DNA from 2 places in the Streptomyces sp. NPDC044061 genome. Region 1 is predicted to be linked to the other one. Evidence: predicted binding sites of a transcription regulator. Region 1 holds the regulator's gene; the other holds the start of a gene.
The links. The regulator HrcA, encoded in region 1, represses chaperone genes, less so after heat shock. The targets are predictions, from matches to a motif close to TTNGCACTCNGNNNNNCNGAGTGCNAA.

Region 1 (8,296 bases):
CGCGGGGTCGTGCCGAGGGCGACGCCGGTGGCCGGCGCGAACTCCAGGGCGTCCTCGCCCTCGGCGTCCGTCACCCACACCGCCCGCTGCTCGCCCTCCGCGCGGAAGGTGCGCGGCAGCCGGGCCCGTACGCCGGGCTGTGCGGCCAGGGCGCGGGCCGGGCCGGAGCGGTGGGTGACCCAGTGGACGGCGCCGCGCACGGCGACCGCGCTGCCGCGCGCGGTGTGGTCGGGTGCGGCGTGGCCGAACCAGCGGGAGGCGTTCACCGGGAAGGGCTGCAGGTCCACGCGCGGGCCGCCGAGCCGGACGTCGAGCCGGCGCGGGGCGGCGCCGTCGAGGTCGTCGAGCAGCCAGAGTTCACCCGCGCTGGAGTAGACGACCCGGCCGCCGTCGGTGGCGGCGTGCCGGGCGTAGAAGCCGTCGAGGGGCGTGTGGCGTCGCAGGTCCGTCCCGTCGGCGAGCGAGGAGTAGAGGGCGCCGGTGCCCTCGTGGTCGGACAGGAACGCGATCCGGTCGCCCACCCACAGCGGGTACTCGATGTTCCCGTCGAGTTCCTCGTGCAGCCGGACGAACTCCCCGCCGCCCTCCCGGTCGATCCACAGCCTGCCCGCCGTGCCGCCCCGGTAGCGCTTCCACCAGGCGGCCTCGCGGCCCATCGGGGCGGACAGCAGCACGGTGTGCGGTCCGTACGCGATGTCGCCGACCGGCCCGTACGGCAGTGTGGTGGCCGGTCCGCCGTCCAGCGGAACGGCCCGCGCCCAGGTGCGGCGCAGGCTCGCCTGCCCCTGGGTGCTGATGGCGAGGACCTCGCCCCGTGGGGTCCAGCCGCGCACCTGGGTCTTCCAACTCCCCCAGTGCGTGAGCCGTTTGGAGGGGCCGCCGGTGACCGGGGCGATGTGCACCTCGGGGGCGCCGTCACGGGTGGAGGTCCAGGCGAGGGTCGTGCCGTCGGGCGAGATACGGGGGTGGTTGACCGGCATGTTGTCGGCGCCGGCCCGCCAGGCCCGTCCGCCGTCCAGGGGCGCCAGCCATACGTCGTCCTCGGCGGTGAAGGTCACCAACTCGCCGTGGAGATGGGGGAATCGGAGGTAGCCGGAGGATCCCGTCGATGCGCCCTGAGTCACCTTGTCACTGTACGCAGCGTCGGGTGCCTTCGCCCCCGGTTCCGATCACTTGCCCTGCACGGGCCAGCAGGTCGGGTCGCCCTTGCACCACAGGGTCCGGGTGACGGTGACGGTGACCGTCGGCTGCCCGCCGGTGGGCCGGTAGGTGACGGGCGGCTTGTACGTCGGCCCGGGCGCGGCGTCGCAGTCGCCGAGCCCGCTGACGCGGAACACCTGCCTGCCGCCGACCCTGGCCGTCAGGTCCCCGCGCACACAGGCGCCGTCGACGGCCTTCGTCACCTTCCCGGTGACGGTGATCTTCCGCCCGTCCTTGGTCTGCCCCTGGCAGTCGACGGAGACGACGGTGGTCTCGGTCGGCGAGGGCGACCTCCCGGGCGTGTACCCACCCTTGCCGTAGCTCCCGGTGCAGGTGAGCCAACTGATGTCGAAGTGCCGCCGCTTCAGCTCGGCGGTCGCGGTCTTGTCGGTGGTGTACGCCACCGTGGCCGAACTGAGATCCCCCGGCTGGCACGCCGTCACCACACCCGCGCTCACCACCGCGAGCCCGGCCACGCCCAGCCCGCGCACGGCCCGCGGCCGCCACCGAATCCGTCCCGAAGCCCCCATGCAGGGCAGCGTGCCACCGGTACGGGCGGGGCGGAAGACCGCTTACGGCCACTCACCTGTTCGGCGCCCCACCCGCGAGGCGCCGTGATCCGCCCCGCGTCGCCGTCAGCCGCGCAGCAGCAGCCACTCCTGGAGTTCCACCAGGTTGCCCTCCGGGTCCTTGAGGTGGGCCACGCGCATGCGGTCGGTCATGGGGACCGGTCCGTGCAGGACGGTCGCGCCGCGGGAGGCGATCTCCTCGCAGTAGGCGGTGAGGTCGTCGACGCGCAGGACGACCAGGGAGCGGTGCCCGGTGGCCGTCTCGCCCAGTTCGTCGAGGATCTCGGCCATCATGGCGCGATCCTGCAGCGCGATCCCGGCGGAACCGGCGTGCGGGCTGAACTTCTCGTACGGGCCCTCGGTCGCGCCCGACTGCGGCCTGAGGCCGAGGACCTCGGCGTAGAAGCGGTAGCAGGCGGCGAAGTCGGTGACCAGGAGCCGTACCTGGGCGAGTTCCATCGTGTTCCCCCGGATGGTCAGGACCAGCGGCCGGTGCGGCCCAGGAGGAGGGCCGCGGCGGCGGTGCCGGCGGTGGATGTGCGCAGCACGGTGGGGCCGAGCACGTGGGCGTGTGCCCCCGCCTCCTCGAAGAGCGCCAACTCGTCGCGGGAGACGCCGCCTTCGGGCCCGACGACCAGCACGATCTCACCCTCGGCGGGGAGTTCGGCGGTGGCGAGCGGCGCACTGCCGTGCTCGAAGTCGGAGTGGAGTACGGCGGCGAAGTCGGCTTTGGCGAGAAGTGCGGCAACCTGCTTGGTCGTCGCCGCGTCCGCGACCTCCGGGAAGCGGACCCGGCGGGACTGCTTGCCGGCCTCGCGGGCGGTGGCCCGCCACTTGCCGAGCGCCTTCAGCCCGCGGTCGCCCTTCCACTGGGTGATGCAACGGGCCGCCTGCCAGGGCACGATGGCGTCGACGCCGACCTCCGTCATGGTCTCGACGGCGACCTCGCCCCGGTCGCCCTTGGGCAGCGCCTGGACGACGGTGATGCGCGGCGCGGGCTCCGGCTCCTCGGACAGGGAGCTCATGTGGACGATCAGCCGGTCCTTGCCCTCGGTACCGATCACCTCGCAGACGGCGTAGCGCCCGGCGCCGTCGGTGAGGACGACCTCCTCGCCCGGCTGGAGCCGCTTCACGGAGACCGCGTGGCGGCCTTCAGGGCCGTCCAGGACGTACCGGTGGCCGTCCGGGTCGAAGTGCTCGACGACGAAGACCGGCGCCGTCATCGCCCGTCACCTCCGGGTCCGGGGAAGTCCGACAACGCTGTCCGGGCGGCCGCGAGTTCGGCAGCCAGCGCCTTCACCAGTTCCCCGGCGGGCAGCGCGCGGGCCATCCGGTGGCCCTGGCCCGCCCACAGCGCCATGCCCTGCGCGTCACCGGCCTTGGCGGCGGCCTTGCGCAGCGGGGAGGTCAGGTGGTGCACCTCGGGGTAGGCGGCGGGGGCGTACGGGCCGTGCTCGCGCATGAAGCGGTTGACCAGTCCGCGCGCCGGGCGGCCGGAGAAGGCGCGGGTCAGCTCGGTGCGCGCGAACAGCGGGTTGGTCAGCGCCTGCTTGTGCAGGTCGGGCGCGCCGGACTCGGGGGTGGCGAGGAACGCGGTGCCCAGCTGGGCCGCGCTCGCGCCCGCCGCGAGGACGGCGGCGATCTGGCCGCCGCGCATGAGGCCGCCGGCGGCGACGACCGGGATGCTCACGGCCTCGCGGACCTGCGCGATCAGTGACAGCAGTCCGATGCCGGAGCCGTCGCTCTCCGCGAGGTCCCGGTGCGTGCCCTGGTGGCCGCCGGCCTCCACGCCCTGCGCGATCACCGCGTCCGCGCCCGCCCGCTCGACCGCGAGGGCCTCCTCGGCGGTGGTGGCGGTGACCAGGGTGAGGGTCCCGGCCCGGCGGAGGGAGTCGACGACGTCCCGGCTCGGCACGCCGAAGTGGAAGGAGACCACCGGCACCGGGTTGTCGAGGAGGACGGCGAGCTTGGCGTCGTAGCCGTCGTCCCGGCCGCTGTCCGGGTCGCCCAGCTCGGTCTCGTACCAGGCGGCCTCACCGGCCAGCTGGTGCGCGTACAGCTCCACGGCCCCCGACTCCGCGTACTCGGGCTGGGGCATGAAGAGGTTCACGCCGAAGGGACGGCCGGTGAGCCCCCGCAGCTGCTTGATCTCCTGGTACATGCCGTCGGCGGTCTTGTACCCGGCGGCGAGAAACCCGAGACCGCCCGCCTCGGACACGGCGGCGGCGAGCTGCGGGAGGGAGACACCGCCCGCCATGGGGGCCTGCACGATCGGCTGGGGGAAGAGATCGGTCAGTGCGGAGGACATGACCGCATGTTGTCACGTCCTCCGAACAAGTCCGAATCCGGGCTTCCCATGGCATACACCACTGGCAAAGCCCGGAATCAGCGCCCGTTGAAAGCGTCCTTCAACCGCGAGAACAGCCCCTGCTGACCCGGCTGGAACTGTCCCTGCGGACGCTCCTCGCCCCGCAGCTTGGCCAGCTCGCGCAGCAGCCGCTCCTGCTCGGGATCGAGCTTCGTCGGGGTCGTGACCTCGACGTGCACGATCAGGTCGCCCCGGCCGCCGCCGCGCAGGTGCGTGACGCCCCGGTTGTGCAGCGGGATCGACTGGCCGGACTGGGTGCCGGGCCGGATGTCGACCTCCTCCATGCCGTCCAGGGTCTCCAGCGGCACCTTGGTGCCGAGGGACGCCGCGGTCATCGGGATGGTGACCGTGCAGTGCAGATCGTCGCCGCGCCGCTGGAACGTCGTATGCGGCAGCTCGTGGATCTCGACGTAGAGGTCACCGGCCGGACCGCCGCCGGGGCCGACCTCACCCTCGCCGGCGAGCTGGATCCGGGTGCCGTTGTCGACACCGGCCGGGATCTTCACCGTCAGGGTGCGGCGGGAACGGACCCGGCCGTCGCCCGCGCACTCCGGGCAGGGGGTCGGCACGACCGTGCCGAAGCCCTGGCACTGGGGGCAGGGGCGGGAGGTCATGACCTGGCCCAGGAAGGACCGGGTCACCTGGGAGACCTCACCGCGGCCGCGGCACATGTCACACGTCTGGGCGGACGTGCCCGGGGCCGCGCCCTCCCCGCTGCAGGTGTTGCAGACGACCGCGGTGTCGACCTGGATGTCCTTGGTCGTGCCGAAGGCCGCCTCGTCCAGCTCGACCTCGATGCGGATCATCGCGTCCTGGCCGCGCCGGGTGCGCGAACGCGGGCCGCGCTGCGACGCCGTACCGAAGAACGCGTCCATGATGTCGGAGAAGTTGCCGAAGCCGCCGGCCCCGAAGCCGCCCGCACCCGCGCCGCCCGCCTGGGAGAGCGGATCGCCGCCGAGGTCGTAGACCTGCTTCTTCTGCGGGTCCGAGAGCACCTCGTAAGCGGCGTTGATCTCCTTGAACCGCTCCTGGGTCTTCGGGTCCGGGTTGACGTCCGGGTGCAGCTCGCGCGCGAGCCGACGGAACGCCTTCTTGATCTCATCCTGCGACGCGTCGCGGCGCACGCCGAGAACGGCGTAGTAGTCCGTGGCCACTTACGACTCCGCCAGGATCTGTCCGACGTACCGTGCCACTGCGCGTACCGCTCCCATCGTTCCCGGGTAGTCCATGCGGGTCGGTCCGACCACGCCGAGCTTGGCAACCGCCTCGCCGCCCGAACCGTAGCCGACCGACACGACGGAGGTGGAGTTGAGTCCCTCATAGGCGTTCTCGTGCCCGATCCGCACGGTCATGCCCGAATCCCCCGCCTCGCCGAGGAGCTTGAGGAGCACGACCTGCTCCTCAAGGGCCTCCAGGACGGGCCGGATCGTGAGGGGGAAGTCATGTCCGAAGCGGGTGAGATTGGCGGTGCCGCCGATCATCAGCCGCTCCTCGTTCTCTTCGACCAGTGTCTCCAGCAGTGTGGAGAGCACCGTGGAGACCGTACCGCGGTCCTCGGCCTCGAAGCCCTCGGGCAGGTCCTCGACCAGGCGCGGCACGTCGGTGAACCGGCGGCCCGCGACCCGGCTGTTCAGCCGCGCCCTGAGGTCCGCCAGGGACGCCTCGCCGAAGGGCGCGGGGCAGTCGACCATCCGCTGCTCGACCCGCCCGGTGTCCGTGATCAGCACGAGCATCACACGCGCGGGCGCGAGCGAGAGCAGTTCCACGTGCCGCACCGTGGACCGGGTCAGCGACGGGTACTGCACGACGGCGACCTGCCGGGTCAGCTGCGCGAGCAGCCGCACCGTGCGCGCCACGACGTCGTCGAGGTCGACGGCGCCCTCGAGGAAGTTCTGGATGGCCCGCCGCTCGGGCGCGGTCATCGGCTTGACGCCCGCGAGCTTGTCCACGAACAGCCGGTAGCCCTTGTCGGTGGGGATGCGCCCGGCACTGGTGTGCGGCTGCGCGATGTACCCCTCGTCCTCCAGGGCCGCCATGTCGTTGCGCACGGTCGCCGGGGAGACGCCGAGGTTGTGCCGCTCGGTGAGCGCCTTCGAGCCCACCGGCTCCTCGGTGCCCACGTAGTCCTGGACGATGGCGCGCAGCACCTGAAGCCTGCGTTCACTCAGCATCCGCGCGCACCTCCAGCATGTCGTCCCTCGCCCCTTCGGGTGGTGTGCCTGGCACTCTGCGTGTCCGAGTGCCAGCGTTCCCCGGCCCAGTGTACGGCCGTGGGGTACTCACTGGGCAAGGTCGGTCCTGTCGTACCCGCCCGTACCGCTAGCGTCGCGGTATGACGGTGACTTGGGAAGACCTGGGGTGGGAGCGGCTGGCCCCCGGTGTGGGGCGGTGCCGGCTGCCCGGCTGGGACTGCACCGTGGGCCTGGTCCTCGGCGAGGGCACGGCGCTGGTGGTGGACGCCGGATCGAGCCTGACCGAGGGGGCGCGGCTGCGGGCGCGGGCGCAGGAACTGGCCGGCGACCGTGTGACCCATCTCGCGCTGACCCATCCCCATTTCGACCACGTCTTCGGCGCGGCCGCGTTCGCCGGGGCCGAGGTGTACGCGGCGGTGGGCACGGACGCGGTGTTCGCGTACGAACGCGAGGAGCTGCGCCGCGACGCGATCGGGCACGGCCTGCCGGCGGCGCAGGCGGAGGAGGCGGCGAAGACGCTGACCCCGCCCCGCCATCTGGTCTCCGGGGAGTGGACGCTGGATCTCGGCGGCGGCCGCCAGGCGCTGCTGGCCAACGTGGGCCCGGGCCACACGGCGCACGACCTGGCGGTGCTGGTCCCCGGCTCCCCCGAGGTGGTCTTCTGCGGCGACCTCGTCGAGGAGTCGGGTGAGCCGCAGGCGGGCCCGGACGCGGTCCCGTCCCGCTGGCCGGACGCACTCGACCGGCTGCTCGCGCTGGGCGGCGAGGACGCCGTGTACGTGCCCGGTCACGGAGCGGTGGTCGACGCGGCCTTCGTACGACGTCAACGCGCCGAGCTGGCGGCGCGTTTCGGCGTGTCGTGAGCGGGGGTCCGCGGGTTCTCCTATCGTCATCCGAATGCGCCAGTACTCCGCCGACCTGACCCCGCCGTGGAAGAAGCCGAAGCCCGTGCCGGAGGTTCCGGCCGAGCCGGGGCTGGTGGTGGAGGAGCCGGGTACCGGGTTCTGCGGGGCGGTGATCCGCTGCGAGGCGGGCACGGTGACGCTGGAGGACCGCTTCGGCAGGCACCGGGTGTTCCCGATGGACCCGCGCGGCTTCCTGCTGGAGGGCAGGGTGGTCACCCTGGTGCGGCCCTCCTCGGGTCCGGTACGGCCCACGCGTACGGCGTCCGGTTCGGTGGCCGTTCCCGGCGCACGCGCGCGCGTGGCCCGCGCCGGCCGCATCTACGTGGAGGGCCGGCACGACGCCGAGCTGGTCGAGAAGGTGTGGGGCGACGACCTGCGCATCGAGGGCGTGGTCGTGGAGTACCTGGCGGGCGTGGACGACCTGCCGTCGATCGTGGCGGAGTTCGGGCCCGGGCCGGACGCGCGGCTGGGGGTGCTGGTCGACCACCTGGTGCCCGGCACGAAGGAGTGGCGCATCGCCGAGTCGGTGACGAGTGAGCACGCGCTCGTCGTCGGCCACCCGTACATCGACATCTGGGAGGCGGTGAAGCCGGCGTCCCTGGGGATCCCCGGCTGGCCCCGGGTGCCGCGCGGGCAGGACTGGAAGACGGGCGTGTGCCGGGCGCTGGGCTGGCCGGAGAACACCGGGGCCGCCTGGCAGGGGATCCTGTCGCGGGTCCGCTCCTACAAGGACCTGGAGCCGGAGCTGCTGGGGCGGGTCGAGGAGCTGATCGACTTCGTCACGGCTCCGGAGTGACCGGGGCGGCGGCGTGACGGCTCCGGGGTGACCCGGCCGACTTCGTCACGGCTCCGGAGTGACCCGGGCGGCGGCGCCCATGCGCTCGCGGTGGCCGGCCCGGTCCGGGGCGCCCAGGTAGGACAACGGCCGCTCCAACGGCCCGAACCGCACCTTGCTGGGCGCCCGGCGTCGCAGCGCCTCGTCGTAGTCCTTGTAGGAGCCAGTGATCTCGACGCGGTAGCGCAGGCGCGGCAGGCCGGGCCGCAGGGGTTCACAGCTGCGGA
Region 2 (8,296 bases), on a different contig from region 1:
CAACTACCTCATCAAGGACGACTACGGCTACTTCCGCCGGATGCAGTCGGAGGGCCACACCCTCAACAACCACACCCTCACCCACCCCTACCTGCCCAATCTCTCCTACGAGGAGCAGAAGGACGAGATCTGCGGCATGCAGGACATCATGAAGAAGCAGTTCGGCAAGGCGCCGACCGTCTTCCGCCCGCCCTACGGCAACTACAACGGCGACACCCTGCGCGCCGCCAAGTCCTGCGGGATCAAGTACGCGCCGATCTGGGACGAGGAGGTCTTCGTCGACCACTGGGAGTACCGCGACTGGGACCGCAGCCTGCACCCCGGCGACATCGTGCTCACCCACTTCCGCGGCCGTGCCGACTGGGACGGCACGATGGTCGACGACATGCGCCGCTTCCTGAACAAGGTCACGCGCGAGGGCTACGCCGTGGCCCGCCTGGAGGACTACCTGTGAGGCCCGGGGGGCGACCGGGGGGCAACTCAGGAGGCCTTGCCGAAGGCCCGGCCCGCCCGAGCGACAACAGGCCACGGCAGCGGCCGGCTTCGGGGAGTGGGGGTGGGGATTCGGGGGGTGGGCGTCGTTCGGCTGCTTCGGACAGTGGGGACGGCGGTCGGGCGGGTGGGCGTCCTCGGCTCGCTTGGGTGATTGGGCGTGGCCGTGCGGCAAGCGGTCGCCCCCGGGCCGCTTCGGTAGGTGAGGGCGGCGATCCGGCGGGCGGTCGCCCTTGGCTCGCATCGGTAAGTCGGGTTGTCCGTAAGGCAAGTGGGCGCTCTCGGCTTGCTGCGGTAAGCGTGGGTGGTGGTGCGGCGGGTGTTCGTCTTCGGCTGGGTTCGGGGCGTGGGGGTGACGGTGCGGCAAGTGGGCGCTCTTGGCTTGCGTCGGGAAGCGGGGGCGGTGGTGTGGCGGGTGGGCGTCGTTGGCTCGCTCGGGCGAGTGGGGGTGGCGGTGAGGCGGGCGCGCGTCCTCGGCTCGCGTCGGGAAGTGGCGGCGGTGGTCCGGCGAACAGGTGTGCCGGTGGGCGAGATGTGGGGGGCGGTGGGCGGCGGGTGCTGGGTGGGCCGGCCGCCGTCCTGGCCGCGGCTCTCCTCCTCGCCGGCTGCGCCCAGTCCGTCGACCCCATCGAACGCCTGGGCAAGCGGGCGGCCCAGGGGGTACGGCCGCCGAGCCCGGCCGGCGACCAGGCCTACCGCCGCTGGGGCCTGACCGCCCCCCTCGCCGCTCCGCCCAGCCACCCGGTCCGGCCGCTGACGGCTCTCCGGCCGGACACCTCCCTGCCCCGGGTCGTGCACCGCGTCGCCACCACCGACAAGGTCGTCTTCCTCACCTACGACGACGGCGCCGAGCGGGACCCGCGGTTCGTCGACATGGTCCGCGGGCTCCGGCTGCCCGTCAGCTTCTTCCTCACCGACAGTGTCGTGGGACCCGGCTACGGCCACTTCGCCCGCCTGCACGCGATGGGCGCCGGCATCGAGAACCACACCCTCGACCACCCGGCGATGCCCGGCCTGCCCTTCGCCGGCCAGCGCGCCGAGATCTGCGGCCAGCAGGAGAAGCTCAGGTCCCGCTTCGGCGTCCGCCCCCGCCTCTTCCGGCCGCCGTACGGCACGTACGACACCACGACCCTGCGCGCCGCCGCCGACTGCGGCATCTCCGCGCTCGTGCTGTGGCGGGCCGCCATGACCGCCGACGGCATCACCTACGCCGGCGGCGCGAAGCGCCTGCGCCCGGGCGACATCATCCTCGTAGGCCCCGACGAGGCCACCGGCCCGACCCTCAAGGAGCGCACGCGCCGTCTCCTGCGCCTGGTACAGACGAGTGGCCTGACGGTGGGACGGCTGGAGGACTACCTGTAGGGGGTGACCAGGCCCGTTCAGGGGCGAAGCGGGGGCGGCAACCCCCTGGGCGGAGGGCGACTCCGAGCACCGATCGGACCCCGCGCAGTCAAGATCTCGGCCGACGCGCCGCACGGCATTGGCACTCCGCTTGACCGAGTGCTAACCCCGGTCATAGTCTCGGCTCTGGCACTCCCCCCTGGAGAGTGCCAAACAAGCGACGGGCAGGTCCGGCACCCGCGACGACGGATCCACCTGGTCGCCACCTCAGACAGTTAACCCCGTGAGATCTCCGAAGGGGGAGGTCGGATCGTGACGACCACCAGCTCCAAGGTTGCCATCAAGCCGCTCGAGGACCGCATCGTGGTCCAGCCGCTCGACGCCGAGCAGACCACCGCCTCTGGCCTGGTCATTCCGGACACTGCGAAGGAGAAGCCCCAGGAGGGCGCCGTCCTCGCCGTGGGCCCGGGCCGTTTCGAGAACGGCGAGCGCCTTCCGCTCGACGTCAAGGTCGGCGACGTCGTCCTGTACAGCAAGTACGGCGGCACCGAGGTGAAGTACAACGGCGAGGAGTACCTCGTCCTCTCGGCTCGCGACGTGCTCGCGATCATCGAGAAGTAGTCACCTCGAGCAAACCTTTGCTTTGAGCTGCGCCCCTGGCCCCCGCGACCGATAACGAAGCCGGGCGCCCGGGGCGCAGTTGTCTTTACACCCACAGATTTCCGAGAGGGCTGCCGCTGTCATGGCGAAGATCCTGAAGTTCGACGAGGACGCCCGTCGCGCCCTCGAGCGCGGCGTCAACAAGCTGGCCGACACGGTGAAGGTGACGATCGGCCCCAAGGGCCGCAACGTCGTCATCGACAAGAAGTTCGGCGCCCCCACCATCACCAACGACGGTGTCACGATCGCCCGTGAGGTCGAGATCGAGGACCCGTACGAGAACCTCGGCGCCCAGCTGGTGAAGGAGGTGGCGACCAAGACCAACGACATCGCTGGTGACGGCACCACCACCGCCACGGTTCTCGCCCAGGCGCTGGTCCGCGAGGGCCTGAAGAACGTCGCCGCCGGCGCCTCCCCGGCGCTGCTGAAGAAGGGCATCGACGCCGCGGTCAAGGCCGTCTCCGACGACCTGCTCGCCTCGGCCCGCCCGATCGACGAGAAGTCCGACATCGCCGCCGTCGCCGCGCTGTCCGCCCAGGACCAGCAGGTCGGCGAGCTGATCGCCGAGGCGATGGACAAGGTCGGCAAGGACGGTGTCATCACCGTCGAGGAGTCCAACACTTTCGGTCTGGAGCTGGACTTCACCGAGGGCATGGCCTTCGACAAGGGCTACCTGTCGCCGTACTTCGTGACGGACCAGGAGCGCATGGAGGCCGTCCTCGACGACCCGTACATCCTGATCCACCAGGGCAAGATCGCCGCCATCGCGGACCTGCTGCCGCTGCTGGAGAAGGTCATCCAGGCGGGTGCCTCCAAGCCGCTGCTGATCATCGCCGAGGACGTCGAGGGCGAGGCCCTGTCGACCCTGGTCGTCAACAAGATCCGCGGCACCTTCAACGCCGTCGCGGTGAAGGCCCCCGGCTTCGGCGACCGCCGCAAGGCGATGCTGCAGGACATGGCCGTCCTCACCGGTGCCACGGTCATCTCCGAGGAGGTCGGCCTCAAGGTCGACCAGGTCGGCATCGACGTGCTCGGCACCGCCCGTCGTGTCACCGTCACCAAGGACGACACCACGATCGTCGAGGGCGCCGGCAAGCACGAGGACCTGCAGGGCCGCGTCGCGCAGATCAAGGCCGAGATCGAGAACACCGACTCCGACTGGGACCGCGAGAAGCTCCAGGAGCGCCTCGCGAAGCTGGCCGGCGGCGTGTGCGTGATCAAGGTCGGCGCCGCCACCGAGGTGGAGCTGAAGGAGAAGAAGCACCGTCTGGAGGACGCCATCTCCGCGACCCGCGCCGCGGTCGAGGAGGGCATCGTCTCCGGTGGTGGCTCCGCTCTGGTCCACGCTGTCAAGGTCCTCGAGGGCAACCTCGACAAGACCGGCGACGAGGCCACCGGTGTCGCGGTCGTCCGCCGCGCCGCCGTCGAGCCGCTGCGCTGGATCGCCGAGAACGCCGGCCTCGAGGGCTACGTCATCGTCTCCAAGGTGGCCGAGCTCGAGAAGGGCAACGGCTACAACGCCGCCACCGGCGAGTACGGCGACCTGGTCAAGGCCGGCGTCATCGACCCGGTCAAGGTCACCCGCTCCGCCCTGGAGAACGCCGCCTCCATCGCCTCCCTGCTGCTCACGACCGAGACCCTGGTCGTCGAGAAGAAGGAAGAGGAGCCGGCCGAGGCGGGCCACGGCCACGGTCACGCCCACTGACGCACGTCGGTAAGCCGTAGCGAAGGCCCGGCACCCCGGAAGGGGCGGCCGGGCCTTCGTCGTGCGCTCCCCAGGACCTGCCCGGCAATCCCTAGCTCTCCAGCGGCTCCAGCGCCCCCAACTGCCCCATGAGCCCGAGCCGGTCGTACTGCCACCAGCCCTCACGGATCTTGCCGTCGCCGTCGAACCGGAAGATGGTCGTGCCGGTCATCGACACCTGCCTGCCGGTGTTGGGCAGGCCCAGGAACTCGCCCGTCTGGATGCCGTTCCAGGTCCAGCGGGTGCAGACCCGGTCCCCCTGGGTGAGCTGGTCCTCGACCCGGAACGTGAAGCTGAAGGCGTCCCGCCACATCTCGATCTCGCGCCGCATGTTCTCCAGCCCGAGGTTGTCCTGTTCGTTGGCCGGATCGTGGTCGTGGTAGTTCTCCGCCAAGAGGCCGTTCAGCGGGGGCAGCGGCCCCTGCACCTCGACGGTGGCGAAGAACCGGCGCGCGGTGGCCGCCTGCAACTGCTCGTCGCGCACCACGTCCAGGTCCGTGAACGTCGGCATCTCGTCGCAGAGGGCGACCATGTCCCGGAAGATCCGGTCGGTCTCCGGCAGGTTCGAGTTCCGCATCGCCTCCTCGTACGACGGGAACTCCACGATCTCGATGACGTGGGACGCGTCCGAGCGGTCCTTGCCGACCACGGCATGGGTCGCGGTCCGCTTCCCCTTGGTCTGTTCGACCCACTGGTCCATCAGCCGGTTCATCTCGTCGAGCCGGCTGGTCCTGCAGTCGATGAGCTGTACGAACGTCATGGCGCCGCCTCCCGGCCCCCTGGGTCCGGATCCGTCAGGCCCATTTTCCCACCGGAACGCGGCCGCCACCCGTCCTACTGAGGCCCGTACTTGCGCCCCGTCCTGGAGCTGATCCCGCCCATCAGCCCGCGCGGGGTGACCTTCACCAGTCCCATCAGTGCCTTGTACCGGGGGTCCGGGATGGACAGCGTCTTCCCGCGCGCGAGGTCGGCCAGAGCCGTCGAGACCACCTTGTCCGCGTCCAGCCACATCCAGCCCGGAATGTTGTCCGTGCCCATCCCGGCCCGCTGGTGGAACTCGGTGCGCACGAAGCCCGGGCACAGCGCCATCAGCCTGACCCCGCTGCCGGCCAGGTCCTTGGCCGCACCCTGGGTGAACTGCACGACCCACGCCTTCGAGGCGCCGTACGTGCCCCGCGGCACGAAGGCCGCCACCGAGGCGACGTTCACCACCCCGCCGCGCCCACGCTCCCGCATCGCCCCCGACGCCGCCGACGTCAGCCGCAGCACCGCCTCGCAGTGCACCTTGAGCATCTTCAGCTCATCGGCCATGGGCACCTCGAGGTAGCGGCCCTTGTTGCCGAAGCCGGCGTTGTTGATCAGCAGGTCGACCGGGTTCTTCCGGTCGCCGAGCCGGTCGGCCACCGCCTCGATGCCCTTGTCCTCGGCGAGGTCGGCGCTCAGCACCTCCGCCTCGATGCCGTGCCGGTCGTGCAGCTCGGTCGCCTGCTCGCGCAGCCGCTTGGTGTCCCGGGCCACCAGGACCAGGTCATGCCCGTCAGCCGCGAGCCGCCGCGCGAACGCGGCACCGATCCCCGCGGTCGATCCCGTAATCAGAGCCGTTGTCATGGCCCAAGGGTAGTGACCCGGAGCGACAGCGTCCGCTGCGCCGTGACGGCTCCTCAGCGGTCCTGCGCGGCGGCGTACTTGCGAGCGGCGGCCAGCGTCTCGCCGTGCAGCGCGTCGCCCGCCACGAGCAGCCGGGGCAACAGTTCCCGCTCCGTGGTGACCGCGCGGAACTGCAGCGCCGCCGTCACCGCGTGGTCCGGCCGGTGCACGATCTCGATCGGATCGCCCGTCCGTATCTCACCCGGTTCGATCACCCGCAGGTAGGCACCGGTCAGGCCCTTCCGGGTGAACCTCTTGACCCATCCCCGCTCGCCCAAATGGCCCTGGAACGTACGGCACGGAATCCGCCCCGAGGTCACCTCCAGAACCAGCCCGGACCCGATCCGCCAGCGCTCGCCGATCAGCGCCCCCGAGACGTCCAGACCCTCGGTCGTGAGGTTCTCGCCGAAGCAACCATTGGCCAATGACCGGCCGAGTTCACGCTCCCACTCGTCCAGGTCCTCGCGCGCGTAGGCGTACACCGCCTGGTCCTCGCCGCCGTGGTGGCGCAGGTCGCACACCGTGTCCCCGGCGACGCCGCTCGCGCCGACCCCCTTGGGCCCGGGAGCCGCCACCCGCACCGGCCCCTCGACCGGCTGCTTGTCGATGCCCGTCACGCCCTCGGGCTGGTCCGTGTACGGCACCGGCTGCGGGTGGCCGAGATTGACCGAGAGAAGCTTCATGCCCGCACGGTACGGGACCGCACCCCAAAGCGTCGACGCAATATTGGGCGTCTGGCCCAAGCCAGGCTTATGCTCGGAGAGTGATCGAGGCCCGTCATCTCCGCGTCCTGCGTGCAGTCGCCACCACCGGCTCCTTCTCTGCGGCCGGGCGGGAGCTGGGCTGCACCCAGCCGGCCGTCAGCCAGCAGATGAAGGCCCTGGAGGCCTCCGTGGGCACCCCCCTTCTGGTGCGCAGCGGCCGCGAGATGCGCCTCACCCAGGCGGGCGAGGCCCTCGTCCGGCACGCCTCCGGGATCCTCGCCGGGCTCACCGCCGCCGAGGAGGAGGTCGCCGCCATCGCGGGCCTGAGGGCCGGGCGGGTCCGGCTGGTCTCCTTCCCGAGCGGCAGCTCAACCCTGGTCCCCACCGCCCTGGCGGCCCTGCGCGCCGCCCACCCCGGCACCCGGGTCTCCCTGGAGGAGGCCGAACCGCCGAAGTCCGTGGCGCTGCTGCGCGAGGGCGACTGCGACCTGGCCCTGGCCTTCCGCTACGAGGGCGCCGCCGTGGCCGAGGAGTGGGACGACCTCGTAGTACGTCCCCTGCTGATGGACCGTCTCGTGGCCCTCGTGCCGGAACGGCACCGGCTCGCGCGCGCGGAGTCCGTCGCCATCGGCGAGCTGGCCCGGGAGCCCTGGATCGCGGGCTGCCCACGCTGCCGGGGCCAGCTGGTCGAGGTGTGCGAGAGTGCTGGCTTCACGCCCCGCATCGACTTCGCCACCGACGACTATCCGGCGGTGGTCGGCCTGGTCGGCGCGGGTCTGGGGGTCGCGGTGCTGCCGCAGCTCGCGGTGGAGTCGGTACGGCCGAGGGGAGTGCGCACGGTGGCGCTGGAACCGGTGGTGCGCCGCCAGATCGTCGCCCTCACCCTGCCCGACCTGGCACAGGTGCCGGCCGTGGCGGCGACGCTGGAGCAGCTGGCCCGGGCGGCCGGGCGCGTATAGAGGTACGTCGGCAGGATCACGGGCACGCACGTGGCGTGCCCGATGGGGGTAGAGAAGCACCCGGTGGTCCGTGGGTGCAGAAACGTTCCTTCAGTGGTTTGAGGCGGTGTCACCGCTGGTGGTCGATGCCGTCACCAAGCGGTTTCGCGCCCGCCCCATCAACTCCTCACGCTCATCCTCGGTCAGGCCGCCCCAGACGCCGTACGGCTCGCGCACCGCCAGCGCGTGCGCCGCGCACTCCGCACGGACCGGGCACCTCATGCAGACCTCCTTGGCCGAGTTCTCGCGAGCGCTCCGAGCCGCCCCGCGCTCGCCCTCAGGGTGAAAGAAGAGCGAGCTGTCCACGCCGCGGCAGGCAGCAAGGAGCTGCCAGTCCCACAGGTCCGCGTTCGGTCCGGGAAGGCGGGAGAAATCTGCCATTACGTGACCCCTTGTAGCCGTTCTGGGCGGATACGGTGCCAACGACCGTACATCTCCGGTCTAAGGAGATGAAAATATGACTCATTGCGAATCTAGCTCCAGACACTGAGAAACGGGAGCAAAAACGGCTAAATGGGGCATAGGTTGTGATGAAAAGTTGAGGGTCCGTTGGGCATGTCTGCACCGTGTCGGGACCCTCACGTAGAGTGCCGAAGACGGCACGCAGCCCCGTAACTCTTTCGAGTGACCGTCGTTGAGAGTGCGGAGGCGGTTGAAAACACAAGCGCTCGGGCAGGCGTCCGAGACGGTCGACCGCACAGGTGACGATT

Region 2: the regulator HrcA is predicted to act here: its motif matches at 1,973-1,999, upstream of groES (co-chaperone GroES).

What each region holds. Positions count from the first base shown of each region.
Region 1 is NZ_JBWKFL010000002.1:395,895-404,190, forward strand. Features, by position in the region: gene AC07CM_RS04265 (S41 family peptidase) at 1-1,124, opposite strand, end outside; gene AC07CM_RS04270 (hypothetical protein) at 1,170-1,730, opposite strand; gene AC07CM_RS04275 (VOC family protein) at 1,836-2,228, opposite strand; gene AC07CM_RS04280 (16S rRNA (uracil(1498)-N(3))-methyltransferase) at 2,246-2,992, opposite strand; gene AC07CM_RS04285 (nitronate monooxygenase) at 2,989-4,077, opposite strand; gene dnaJ (molecular chaperone DnaJ) at 4,155-5,291, opposite strand; gene hrcA (heat-inducible transcriptional repressor HrcA) at 5,292-6,308, opposite strand; gene AC07CM_RS04300 (MBL fold metallo-hydrolase) at 6,470-7,192, shown strand; gene AC07CM_RS04305 (DUF3097 domain-containing protein) at 7,227-8,030, shown strand; gene AC07CM_RS04310 (hypothetical protein) at 8,076-8,296, opposite strand, start outside.
Region 2 is NZ_JBWKFL010000021.1:112,122-120,417, reverse strand. Features, by position in the region: gene AC07CM_RS31090 (polysaccharide deacetylase family protein) at 1-454, shown strand, start outside; gene AC07CM_RS31085 (polysaccharide deacetylase family protein) at 1,048-1,854, shown strand; gene groES (co-chaperone GroES) at 2,146-2,454, shown strand; gene groL (chaperonin GroEL) at 2,576-4,198, shown strand; gene AC07CM_RS31070 (ester cyclase) at 4,290-4,997, opposite strand; gene AC07CM_RS31065 (SDR family NAD(P)-dependent oxidoreductase) at 5,072-5,845, opposite strand; gene AC07CM_RS31060 (MOSC domain-containing protein) at 5,899-6,567, opposite strand; gene AC07CM_RS31055 (LysR family transcriptional regulator) at 6,648-7,547, shown strand; gene AC07CM_RS31050 (WhiB family transcriptional regulator) at 7,638-7,967, opposite strand.